Regions from separate parts of the Bradyrhizobium sp. HKCCYLRH3059 genome, predicted to be linked through region 1. Evidence: riboswitches for the same ligand, from Rfam matches in the RefSeq annotation. Region 1 holds a riboswitch; the other holds the start of a gene.
The links. Region 1 has a riboswitch for S-adenosylmethionine ahead of ACQR13_RS17495 (O-succinylhomoserine sulfhydrylase). Riboswitches for the same ligand answer to the same signal wherever they lie in the genome.
Positions count from the first base shown of each region.

Region 2: linked by a shared signal. The riboswitch ahead of metX (homoserine O-acetyltransferase MetX) and the one ahead of ACQR13_RS17495 (O-succinylhomoserine sulfhydrylase) in region 1 are both predicted to bind S-adenosylmethionine.

Region 1 is NZ_JBNPUF010000005.1:219,740-224,931, reverse strand. It holds gene ACQR13_RS17505 (MATE family efflux transporter) at 1-361, opposite strand, end outside; gene ACQR13_RS17500 (2'-deoxycytidine 5'-triphosphate deaminase) at 492-1,598, opposite strand; SAM riboswitch at 1,711-1,790, shown strand; gene ACQR13_RS17495 (O-succinylhomoserine sulfhydrylase) at 1,867-3,075, shown strand; gene ACQR13_RS17490 (GDSL-type esterase/lipase family protein) at 3,153-4,313, opposite strand; gene ACQR13_RS17485 (SGNH/GDSL hydrolase family protein) at 4,327-5,085, opposite strand; gene ACQR13_RS17480 (OpgC domain-containing protein) at 5,085-5,192, opposite strand, start outside.
Region 2 is NZ_JBNPUF010000005.1:566,903-572,094, reverse strand. It holds gene metW (methionine biosynthesis protein MetW) at 368-1,033, opposite strand; gene metX (homoserine O-acetyltransferase MetX) at 1,037-2,251, opposite strand; SAM riboswitch at 2,343-2,422, opposite strand; gene ACQR13_RS19105 (chorismate mutase) at 2,620-3,453, shown strand; gene hisC (histidinol-phosphate transaminase) at 3,491-4,588, shown strand; gene ACQR13_RS19095 (prephenate/arogenate dehydrogenase family protein) at 4,585-5,192, shown strand, end outside.

The DNA.
Region 1 (5,192 bases):
TCAGCAGCGCGTGCGTGGCGAGCGTCGAGGCCCGCTCGGCGTCGCCGGCGCCGAGCGCGCGCGCGATCGCCGAGGCCACGCCGCCGCCCATCGCGCCGCCGGACATCGTCATGGTCAGGATCACCAGCGGAAACACCAGCGCCATCGCCGCCAGCGCCTCGATACCGAGCCGGCCGATATAGGAGGTCTCGGCGATGACGACGCAGGTGCCGGCCGTGTTCGCGATGATGTTGGGCCAGGCCAGCGACAGCAGGGTGCGCAGGATGGGTCCGTCGACGAGCTTATTCCGGACCGGCTTCTCGGGGGGCGGCAACGCACGCCCCTCGCCGACCGGATTGTCGGCCAGGCCGATCTCGGACATCTCAGCTCCCCGCTCGGCCGCGCAGGCCGCGGCCGTGTTATCGTTCGATTGCTCTCGCTTTCCTAGCACGGCGCTGGCGCGCGCCCTGTGCGGCAGGCGCATTGGGGGTGCGCGGCAGACGCAGCCGCGCTCAGAGACGGAAATGCTTGGAGAGCTTCAGGCCCTGGGCCTGGTAGTTGGAGCCGATGCGGCTGCCATACATCGCATTCGGCCGCGCCAGCATCTTCTCGTAGACGAGACGGCCGACGATCTGGCCGTGCTCGAGGATGAACGGCACCTCGCGCGAGCGCACCTCGAGCACCGCGCGCGAGCCCTGCCCGCCGGCGCCGGCATAGCCGAAGCCGGGATCGAAGAAGCCGGCATAGTGGACGCGGAATTCGCCGACCAGCGGATCGAACGGCACCATCTCCGCGGCGTAGTCCGGCGGCACCTGCACGGCCTCCTTGGAGGCCAGGATGTAGAACTCGCCGGGATCGAGAATGAGGCTGCCGTCGGTACGTGCCTTGATCGGCTCCCAGAACTCCTCGACCGGATAGCCGGCGCGGCGGTCGACGTCGACGACGCCGGTGTGGCGCTTGGCGCGATAGCCCACATATCCGTTCGCATTGCTGCCGGACAGGTCGACGGAAAGCGCGACGCCGCCGGTGAGATCGGCATCGTCGCGATCCACCAGTCGCTCGGCCTGGTGCAGCGCGATCAGTTCGTCCTCCGACAGGACCGCGTCGCGATAGCGGAAGCGAACCTGGGACAGGCGCGAGCCCTCGCGCAGCAGGACCGGGAACGTCTTCGGGCTGATCTCGGCATAGAGCGGGCCGTGATAGCCCGCGCCGATCATGTCGAAGCGTCGCGTGCCGTCGGCGATCACGCGGGTGAACACGTCGAGCCGCCCGGTCGAGCTTTTCGGATTGGCGGCCGCGACGATGTCCTTGGGCAGCGCCAGGCTCTCCAACAGCGGCACGATGTAGACGCAGTTGGTCTCCAGCACCGCGCCGTCGGCAAGTGCGAATTCGTGCAGCTTGAGCTCGTCGATGCGCTCGGCGACCGTCGCGCCCGGCCCGGGCAGGAAGCTCGCACGCACGCGATAGGCGATGTCGCCGAGCCGCAGATCGAGGCTCGCCGGCTGGATCTGGCTCTCGACGAAATCATATTCGGGGATGATCAGGCCAGCCTCCGTCATCGCCACGATCATGCGATCGGGGAGGATGCCGTGGGCGTCGGGGCTGAGCGAAAACGGCAAGACCTGATCCTTTGCAGGCGCCGGAACGGCGGCTTATTGAGCCAATATAGGGTCTTTTGACCGGTTATCCGATGGCTGGCTTGACGGAAAGGCCGGTTACGACTATGAGCACGACTTATCCCGTGGTGATTTGAGCCGGCCGGCTTGCAGCCACGTTAAATAAGTCGCTAAACAGGCCGGGGACGATTGTGATCCCGGCCGTGAGGAGTTTTCCCAGGCCGGTTTTTTTGTGCCCATCGCCCGAGGCGGTGGCCACGATGGAGGTCACATGTCGAAGTCCCCCGCGAAGGCGCCGGCGTCGTTCGCCCACTATCGTCCCGAAACGAGGCTGGTGCATTCCGGCACCTTGCGCTCCGAATTCGGCGAGACCGCCGAGGCGCTCTATCTCACCCAAGGGTTCGTCTACGCCACCGCCGAGGAATGCGAGGCGCGCTTCAAGGGCGAGGATCCCGGCTTCATCTATTCGCGCTTCTCCAATCCCACCACGGCGATGTTCGAGCGCCGCATGATCGAGCTCGAGGGCGCCGAGGCCTGCCGCTCGGCCGCAACCGGAATGGCCGCGGTCACCACGGCAATCCTGGCTCCCCTCCGTGCCGGCGACCACGTCGTCGCGGCCAAGGCGCTGTTCGGCTCGTGCCGCTACGTGGTCGAGGATCTCTTGCCGCGCTACGGCATCGAGTCGACCCTGGTCGATGGGCTCGACCTCGCCCAGTGGCAGAAGGCGGTCAGACCCAACACCAAGTCGTTCTTCCTGGAGAGCCCGACCAATCCGACGCTCGACGTGATGGACATCCCCGCCATCGCCGAGATCGCGCACGCCCATGGCGCGCGGCTGATCGTCGACAACGTGTTCGCCACCCCGATCTGGCAGAGCCCGCTCGCGCTCGGCGCTGACGTCGTGGTGTATTCCGCGACCAAGCACATCGACGGCCAAGGCCGCTGCCTCGGCGGTGTGATCCTGTCGTCGGAGGCGTTCATCGCCGAGCACATCCACAATTTCATGCGCCAGACCGGCCCGTCGATCTCGCCGTTCAACGCCTGGGTTCTGCTCAAGGGCCTGGAGACCCTGGCGGTGCGCGTGCGCGCGCAGACCGAGACGGCGGCGAAAGTGGCTGACTTCCTCGCCGCGCATCGGAAGATCTCGCGGCTGATCTATCCGGGCCGCGAGGACCATCCGCAGGCGGCAACCGTCCGCAAGCAGATGCGCTCCGGCTCGACCCTGGTCGGCTTCGAGGTCAAGGGCGGCAAGGCGGCTGCGTTCCGTACGCTCAACGGCCTGAAGCTCGCGCGCATCTCCAACAATCTCGGCGACGCCAAGACGCTGGTCACGCACCCGGCGACGACGACGCATCAGCGGCTGACGCCGGAGGCGCGCGCCGAGCTCGGCATCAGCGAGGGCTTCATCCGCTTCTCCGCCGGACTCGAGCATGCCGACGATCTGATCGAGGATCTCGACGCCGCCCTCAGCGCGGCGTAGCGAATGGCGAATAGAGAGTAGCGAGTAGTAGGATCTCTTTCCCTATTCGCTACTCGCTGTTTCCCACTCGCGCTCGATCACATCGGCCGATAGGTCGGCACCTCGGCCGGTGCGTTGATGCCGAGCTTGACCTGGCCGACCGAGCGGATGATGTCGTCGCCGAGCAACTGAGCGAAGCAGGCATAGCCCCAATCGCTCATGTGCAGGCCGTCCGAGATCACGAACTCGTTGATCGGGATCGCCTGGCGCTCGTGCCAGTCGCGCATCACCTCGAAGCGCGGGAAGATGCCGGCGTGATGCAGCTCGGCAATACGCCCGAGCAGCCTGTTCATGCGGCTGGCGTTCTCCGAGCGCTCGTTGACGCGCGGCGAATATTGCAGGTCGACCAGCACGACATCGGAGGCCGCCGCCTGGATCTTGGCGACGCCGTCCTCGACCAGCCTGGCGGTCTCGGCCGGATCGAGATCGCGCAGCACGGCATTGGTGCCGACCTGCCAGATCACGAGATCCGGACGCCGGTCGATCACCGACGTCTCCAGTCGCTTCATCATCTCCGGCGCATCCTCGCCGCCGACGCCGGCATTGATGACGCTGATGTCGACCATGGGATATTGCCGGCGCAACTGCGCGGCGAGCCGGTTCGGATAGGTGTAGTCCGGCGCGCTCGCGCCAAAGCCCTGCGTCGACGATGAGCCGAAGGCGACGATCACGACCGGCAGGCCGGAGGCGAGCTTGTTGGCGACGTGCGGCAGCGAAATGAAGTTCTTCTTGGCGACACCCTTCGGCGGCAGGCACGGCACGCGGTTGAAGATGTCGGTGGCCGATTTGGCGACCTGCTTGACCTTGTCGATCGCCCGCTCGGTGATGCTGCGCGATTGCGGCGGCGTGGCCGCGACGGCCTGCCCGGCTGCAGCCGGCGGCTGTGCATCGGTCATGGCCGGCGCGGTCGTCGCCGCGGGCGGCGAGGTCGTGGCCGCCGGGCGCACCGCGGCGATCGGCCCGCGCATCTGATCGTTCGCCTGCGCCAATGTGATGTGACCGATGCTCGGTCGCAGCTCGCTGATCAACGGAGGCTTCGGACCGGAGCTCTTCACATCGGAAAGCGCGGCGGGTGCAGCCGGCGCTGCGCTCTGCGCCCGTACCTTCTGCGGGCTCAGCGCGAGGGCGATGGCAATGACCGCAACGGCCGAAAGCTTCTCCCATGTCCCGGATACGCGGTGACACTCATTCGACGTCATGAACGACATAATCCTAGTTCTGCTGCGCCGGCCCGATATGCGCCGCGTCGATGATGAACTTCGACAGCGCCCGGCCGATGCAGTCATGAACCTGCCTGGCCAGCTCGACCCCGTGCGTCGGATTGAACAGGTCGAAATCGCCCTGCTCGTTCCACTGCCGCATGATGGCAAACCGATCGAACAGCGGGATGTCGCGCTGCTGCGCCACCACACGCATGTTGTCGACATAGGGCGGCACGGAGATCAATGTTTCCGTCCGCGGACTGTATTGCAGGTTCATCAAGACGACGTCAGCTCCCGCCTTCTGCAGCGTCGCCACACCGTCGTCGACCGCCTGCCGGAACTCATCAGGATCGATCGACCGCATGGCGTCGACCGTGCCGGTCTGCCAGATGACCAAATTAGGCCGTTTTCCTTCCACCAGTTTAACGAGATTGCCCGCGACCTCCTCGGCCGTCTTCTTGGGCTGCAGCTCGACGCTGAGATTGACGGTGACGGCCGGCAGCTTGTCCTTCAGCGCCGCCTGCAGACGGGCGGGGTAGGCATTTGCGTCGGAGGTGCTGACAATGGAGGATGAGCGGCTTCCGACGACGAGAATATCCAGCGTGCGGCCATTCTTGGCGGCGTCTGCAACCTTCGGGAGCGGGCTCTCGGTTGTCAGCAGGTAGGCCGGCACCTCGCAGTTCTGCGGCGCGTCTTCCGCGCGCGCGGAGGCCGCCAGCGAAACAGCCAGCGCTGCGATACCCAACCTTAACCACGAGACGGACTTCATCAGCCCCCTCCCGCCAGATCGGCGTTGCTGCGCGCACCTTTTCGCGCGGCCCCCTTATCGGCCTCACGCTTGTACCACGAAATCAACGACGCCACCCCCCACATGAT
Region 2 (5,192 bases), 350 kb from region 1:
CGGTGGCCAGAAAGCCCGGCGCACCGGGGAGAACGCGAAGCAGCCGTTCAACCATCGCGCAGGGAAGGCCGGGTGTTCCGGCTCGTACCTGTGGTTCCTGCCGCCTGCATTTTTTCCGCAGGCGGGCCATGGGTGCGGCCAGCATCCGGCCTTCCCTGCGCCTCTTCGTTATCGGAGGCAGGACTAATGCAAAGCTCGGGTGTAGACGCACCGCGGGAACGCAGCACTTTGTATCAACCGCTCTCGGCTCTTTGAAAAGTAAAAACCGCCAACCCCAAGCTCGTCATGGCCGGGCTTGTCCCGGCCATGACGTGGAGAGAGCGAGCCATCAACTTAGACCGCGCCCCGCTGCAGCAGCGAGCGCGCTCTACCGCCCCTTCTCCGCCCTGCTCAGCAGGAACACGCCCTGCTCGCCGAACATGTTCCAGAACCACCAGGGCATCGCGACGCGCAAGGGACGGCCGTAACTATCAAGCGCGACGGCGCGCTCCATCTTGACGCCGATCTCATCGCAGAGCTGCACGAAGTCCTTGATGGTGCAGAAATGGATGTTCGGCGTGTCGTACCAGGTGAAGGGCAGATTGTCGGTTCGCGGCATGTGGCCGCCGACGAGCAGTTGCAGGCGCAGCCGCCAGAAGCCGAAATTCGGAAAGGTGACGATGGCGCGACGGCCGATGCGCAGCAGATTCTCCAGCACGACCTTGGGCTGCCGCGTCGCCTGCAAGGTCTGCGACAGGATCACATAGTCGAACGCATCGTCGGGATAGTCGACGAGATCGGTGTCGGCGTCGCCCTGCACCACCGCGAGCCCCTTGGCGACGCAATGATTGACGCCCTCGCGCGACAGCTCGATGCCGCGGCCGTCGATGCCGCGGCTCTCCAGCAGCTGCAAGAGATCGCCGTCGCCGCAGCCGATGTCGAGCACCTTGGAGTCGCGCTCGACCATGCCGGCGACCAGCAGATGATCCGGCCGATAGGCCAGCACCTCGCCGCCGGAAAAGCCGTTCAGCGGCAACACGCCCTGCATGCTCATGGCTCAGCCTCCGTTCGCGGCGTTGAGGCCGCGCGCCTTGCCGGCGGAATCGAGAAAGGCGCTGGCGATCTCGAAGAACTCGGGGACGTCGAGCAGGAACGCGTCGTGCCCCTTGTCGGTCTCGATCTCCGCGAACGACACCCGCGCGCTGGAGGCATTGAGCGCATGCACCAGCGCCCGCGATTCCGCGGTCGGAAACAGCCAGTCGCTGGTGAAGGACACCACGCAGAAGCGGGTCTTGATGCCGCGGAACGCCGCCGCCAGCACGCCGTCATGATCGGCGGCGATGTCGAAATAGTCCATCGCCCGCGTCAGATAGAGATAGGAGTTGGCGTCGAAGCGCTCGACGAAGGACGAGCCCTGATAGCGCAGATAGCTCTCGACCTGGAAATCGGCGTCGAACGAGAACGTCGGCAGTTCGCGGTCCTGCATGCGGCGGCCGAACTTGCGATGCAGGGCGGCATCCGACAGATAAGTGATATGCGCGGCCATCCGTGCCACCGCGAGGCCGCGATGCGGATGAGTGCCCTTGTCGCCGTAGCGGCCGTGGTCCCAGTCGGGATCGGCCATCACGGCCTGGCGGCCGAGCTCGTGGAAGGCGATGTTCTGCGCCGAATGCCGCGTCGCGCAGGCGATCGCGAGATTCGCGAACACGCGGGTGGGATAGGCCACCGTCCATTGCAGCGCCTGCATGCCGCCCATCGAGCCGCCGACCACGGCGAACAACGTGTCGATGCCGAGATGATCGATCAGCATGGCCTGAGCGCGCACCATGTCGGGGATGGTGATGATCGGGAAATCGAGCCCCCACACCTTGCCGGTGGCGGGATTCAGCGAGGCCGGGCCGGTCGAGCCCATGCAGCCGCCGATCACGTTCGAGCAGATGATGAAATAACGGCTCGGGTCGAGCGGGCGGCCAGGGCCGACCAGCGTCTCCCACCAGCCGGGCTTGCCGGTGACGGGATGGCGGTTGGCGACGTGCTGGTCGCCGGTCAGGGCGTGGCAGACCAGGACCGCGTTGGACCTGTCGGCGTTGAGTTCGCCATAGGTCTGGTAGGCGATCTGGAACGGCGACAGGTCGACGCCGCAATCGAGCCTGAGCGGCTTGTCAGCGCCGAACTGCGCGACCAGCGAGCTCGGATGATCGACCTCGTGCGAGCGCTCTTCGGGCGCAATCGTGCGCAGCGCGGAGGTGGGTTTCGGCGTCAGGCCTGTCATGTCTCTCACCCCGGCCATCCGGCAAGGGCTCCCGAACCACGTGACATATCAGGCCATGAAAAACCCGGCCTGAACTGGGGTTCGGCCGGGATCGATAACGTCCCCGGCCTGTTTAGCGAGTTTTTTAACGTGGCTGCAAGCCGGCCGGCTCAAATGACCACGGAACAGGCAGAAACTAGTCCCGCGGGCGCTCCGCGTCAAGGCAAGCTGGGGTTGACCGCCGATCGGGCGCCCCACGGCTGCAAACCAGCCAAGCCTAGGCGGCACAAGGTAAACTTGCTGTTGCGCGCGTCTCCCGCATCGGAGAGAACGACATCCGTTCCAGTCGGCCGCACGTTAACCGGTGGCCTGCGAAGAGTGACCAGCCCATGTCCAACCCGCCGCCTGCCCCGCCTTCGCTTGCCGATTTGCGCAAGGAGATCGACGCGATCGACGAGCAGGTCCATCAGCTCCTGATGAACAGGGCCGACATCATCGACCGGCTGATCAAGGTCAAGAAGACCCAGGAGGTCGGCTCGGCATTCCGGCCGGCGCGAGAGGCCGACATGATGCGGCGCCTGGTGCAGCGCCATCGCGGCATCCTGCCGCTCGACACCGTCGAGGGCATCTGGCGCGTGATCGTCTCGACGTTCACTTACGTGCAGGCGCCGTTCTCGGTGCACGCCGACGTGTCGGTCGGCGAATCCGCGATGCGCGATTCCGCCAGGTTCCATTTCGGCTTCGTGGTGCCTTATGTCGCCCATTTCAGCGCCCAGGCCGCCGTCGAAGCCGTGGCGCGCTCGAAGGGCGATCTTGCGCTGGTGTCGACGACATCGGGGCATACGCCGTGGTGGATCACGCTCGAGCCCGTGGGCGCGCCGAAGATCATCGCCCGGATGCCGTTCATCGAGCGTGCCGACCATCCGGCGGCGCTGCCGGTGTTCGCGGTGTCGCGGGTCGCCGACGACGCGCTCGTGCTGGAGGTCGAGACCTGGAGCATCCGCGTCTCCGGCTGGAATGCGCAGGTGTCGCGCGCGCTGTCGCCGCTGGCCGACGTGGTCGCGGTGCCCGATACCGCCTTCGACGGCGCCGCGCTGCTGGTGTCGATCGAGGCGCCGTCGAACCTCGACAAGATCAAGGCTGCCCTAATCGCGGCGGGCGCCTCGGTCCGCTCGACGGCCCTCGTCGGCGGCCATGCGAAACGCTATACGGTTCCGAGCTGAGACGCCTCGCGCCAGTGATGATTTTCCGGAGTTGATGATGAACCGCCCCGTGCCGAACCCCGGCATCCTCGACATCGCGCCCTACACGCCGGGCAAGAGTCCCAAGCCGGAGCCTGGCCGCAAGGTTTTCAAGCTGTCGGCCAATGAGACCCCGTTTGGTCCCTCGCCGAGGGCGATCGAGGCGTTCAAGAGCGCGGCCACGCATCTGGAAGATTATCCGGAAGGGACCTCCCGGGTGCTGCGCGAGGCGATCGGCCGCACCTACGGCCTCGATCCCGACCGCATCGTCTGCGGCGCCGGCTCCGACGAGATCCTCAATCTGCTGGCACACACCTTTCTCGGCCAAGGCGACGAGGCGATCTCCACCGCGCACGGCTTCCTGGTCTATCCGATCGCGACCATGGCCTGCGGCGCCAGGAACGTGGTTGCCGCGGAGACGGAGTATCGCACCGATGTCGACGCCATCCTTGCCGCGGTGACGCCGCGCACCAAGCTGGTCTGGCTCGCCAACCCGAACAACCCGACCGGCACCTACATCCCGTTCGACGAGGTCAAGCGGCTGCGTGCCGGCCTGCCGTCGCATGTCGTGCTGGTGCTCGACGCCGCCTATGCCGACTACGTTTCGCGCAATGACTACGAGTTCGGGCTCGAGCTGGTGGCGACGACCGAGAACACGGTCGTCACTCATACCTTTTCCAAGATCCACGGCCTCGCGGCGCTCCGTGTCGGCTGGATGTTCGGCCCGGCGCACATCGTCGATGCGATCAACCGAATCCGTGGGCCGTTCAACGTCTCCTCGCCGGCGATGCTCGCCGCGGTCGCCGCGATCGAGGACACCGCGCATCAGCAGATGTCGAAGACGCACACGGAAACGTGGCGCAACTGGCTGACCGAGGAGATCGGCAAGCTCGGGCTGAAGGTGACGCCGAGCGTCACCAATTTCATCCTGATCCACTTCCCGACCGACAAGGGCAAGACCGCGGTCGAGGCCGACGCATTCCTGACCCGGCGCGGCCTCGTGCTGCGCGCGCTCGCCAACTACAAGCTGCCGAACGCGCTGCGCATGACGATCGGCACCGAGGAAGCCAATCGTCTGGTCGTGGAGGCTCTCAGCGAATTCATGAGGGCGAAATGAGCGTCGCGGGGCGGTTCGAACGCATCGCGCTGATCGGCTTCGGCCTGATCGGCGGCTCGATCGCGCGGGCGGCGCGGCTGCAGGGCGTGGCCGGCGAGATCGTCACCACCGCGCGCTCGGAAAAGACGCGCGCGCGCGTCGCCGAACTCGGCCTCGTCGACCGCGTCGTGGCGAGTAATGCGGAGGCGGTCAAGGATGCCGACCTCGTCATCCTCTGCATTCCCGTCGGCGCGTGCGGTCCGGTCGCGGCCGAGATCGCGCCGCATCTGAAGCCCGGAGCCATCGTCTCCGACGTCGGCTCCGTGAAGGGCGCCATCGTTCGCGACATGGCGCCACATCTGCCAGCGCATGTTCATTTCGTGCCGGCGCATCCGGTCGCCGGCACCGAGAATTCGGGACCGGATTCTGGTTTCGCCGAGCTGTTCATCAACCGCTGGTGCATCCTGACGCCACCCGACGGTGTAGATGCCGACGCGATCGATCGTCTCCGCGCGTTCTGGGCGGCGCTCGGCGCCAAGGTCGAGATCATGACGCCGGATCACCACGACCGCGTGCTCGCGATCACCAGCCATCTGCCGCATCTGATCGCCTACACCATCGTCGG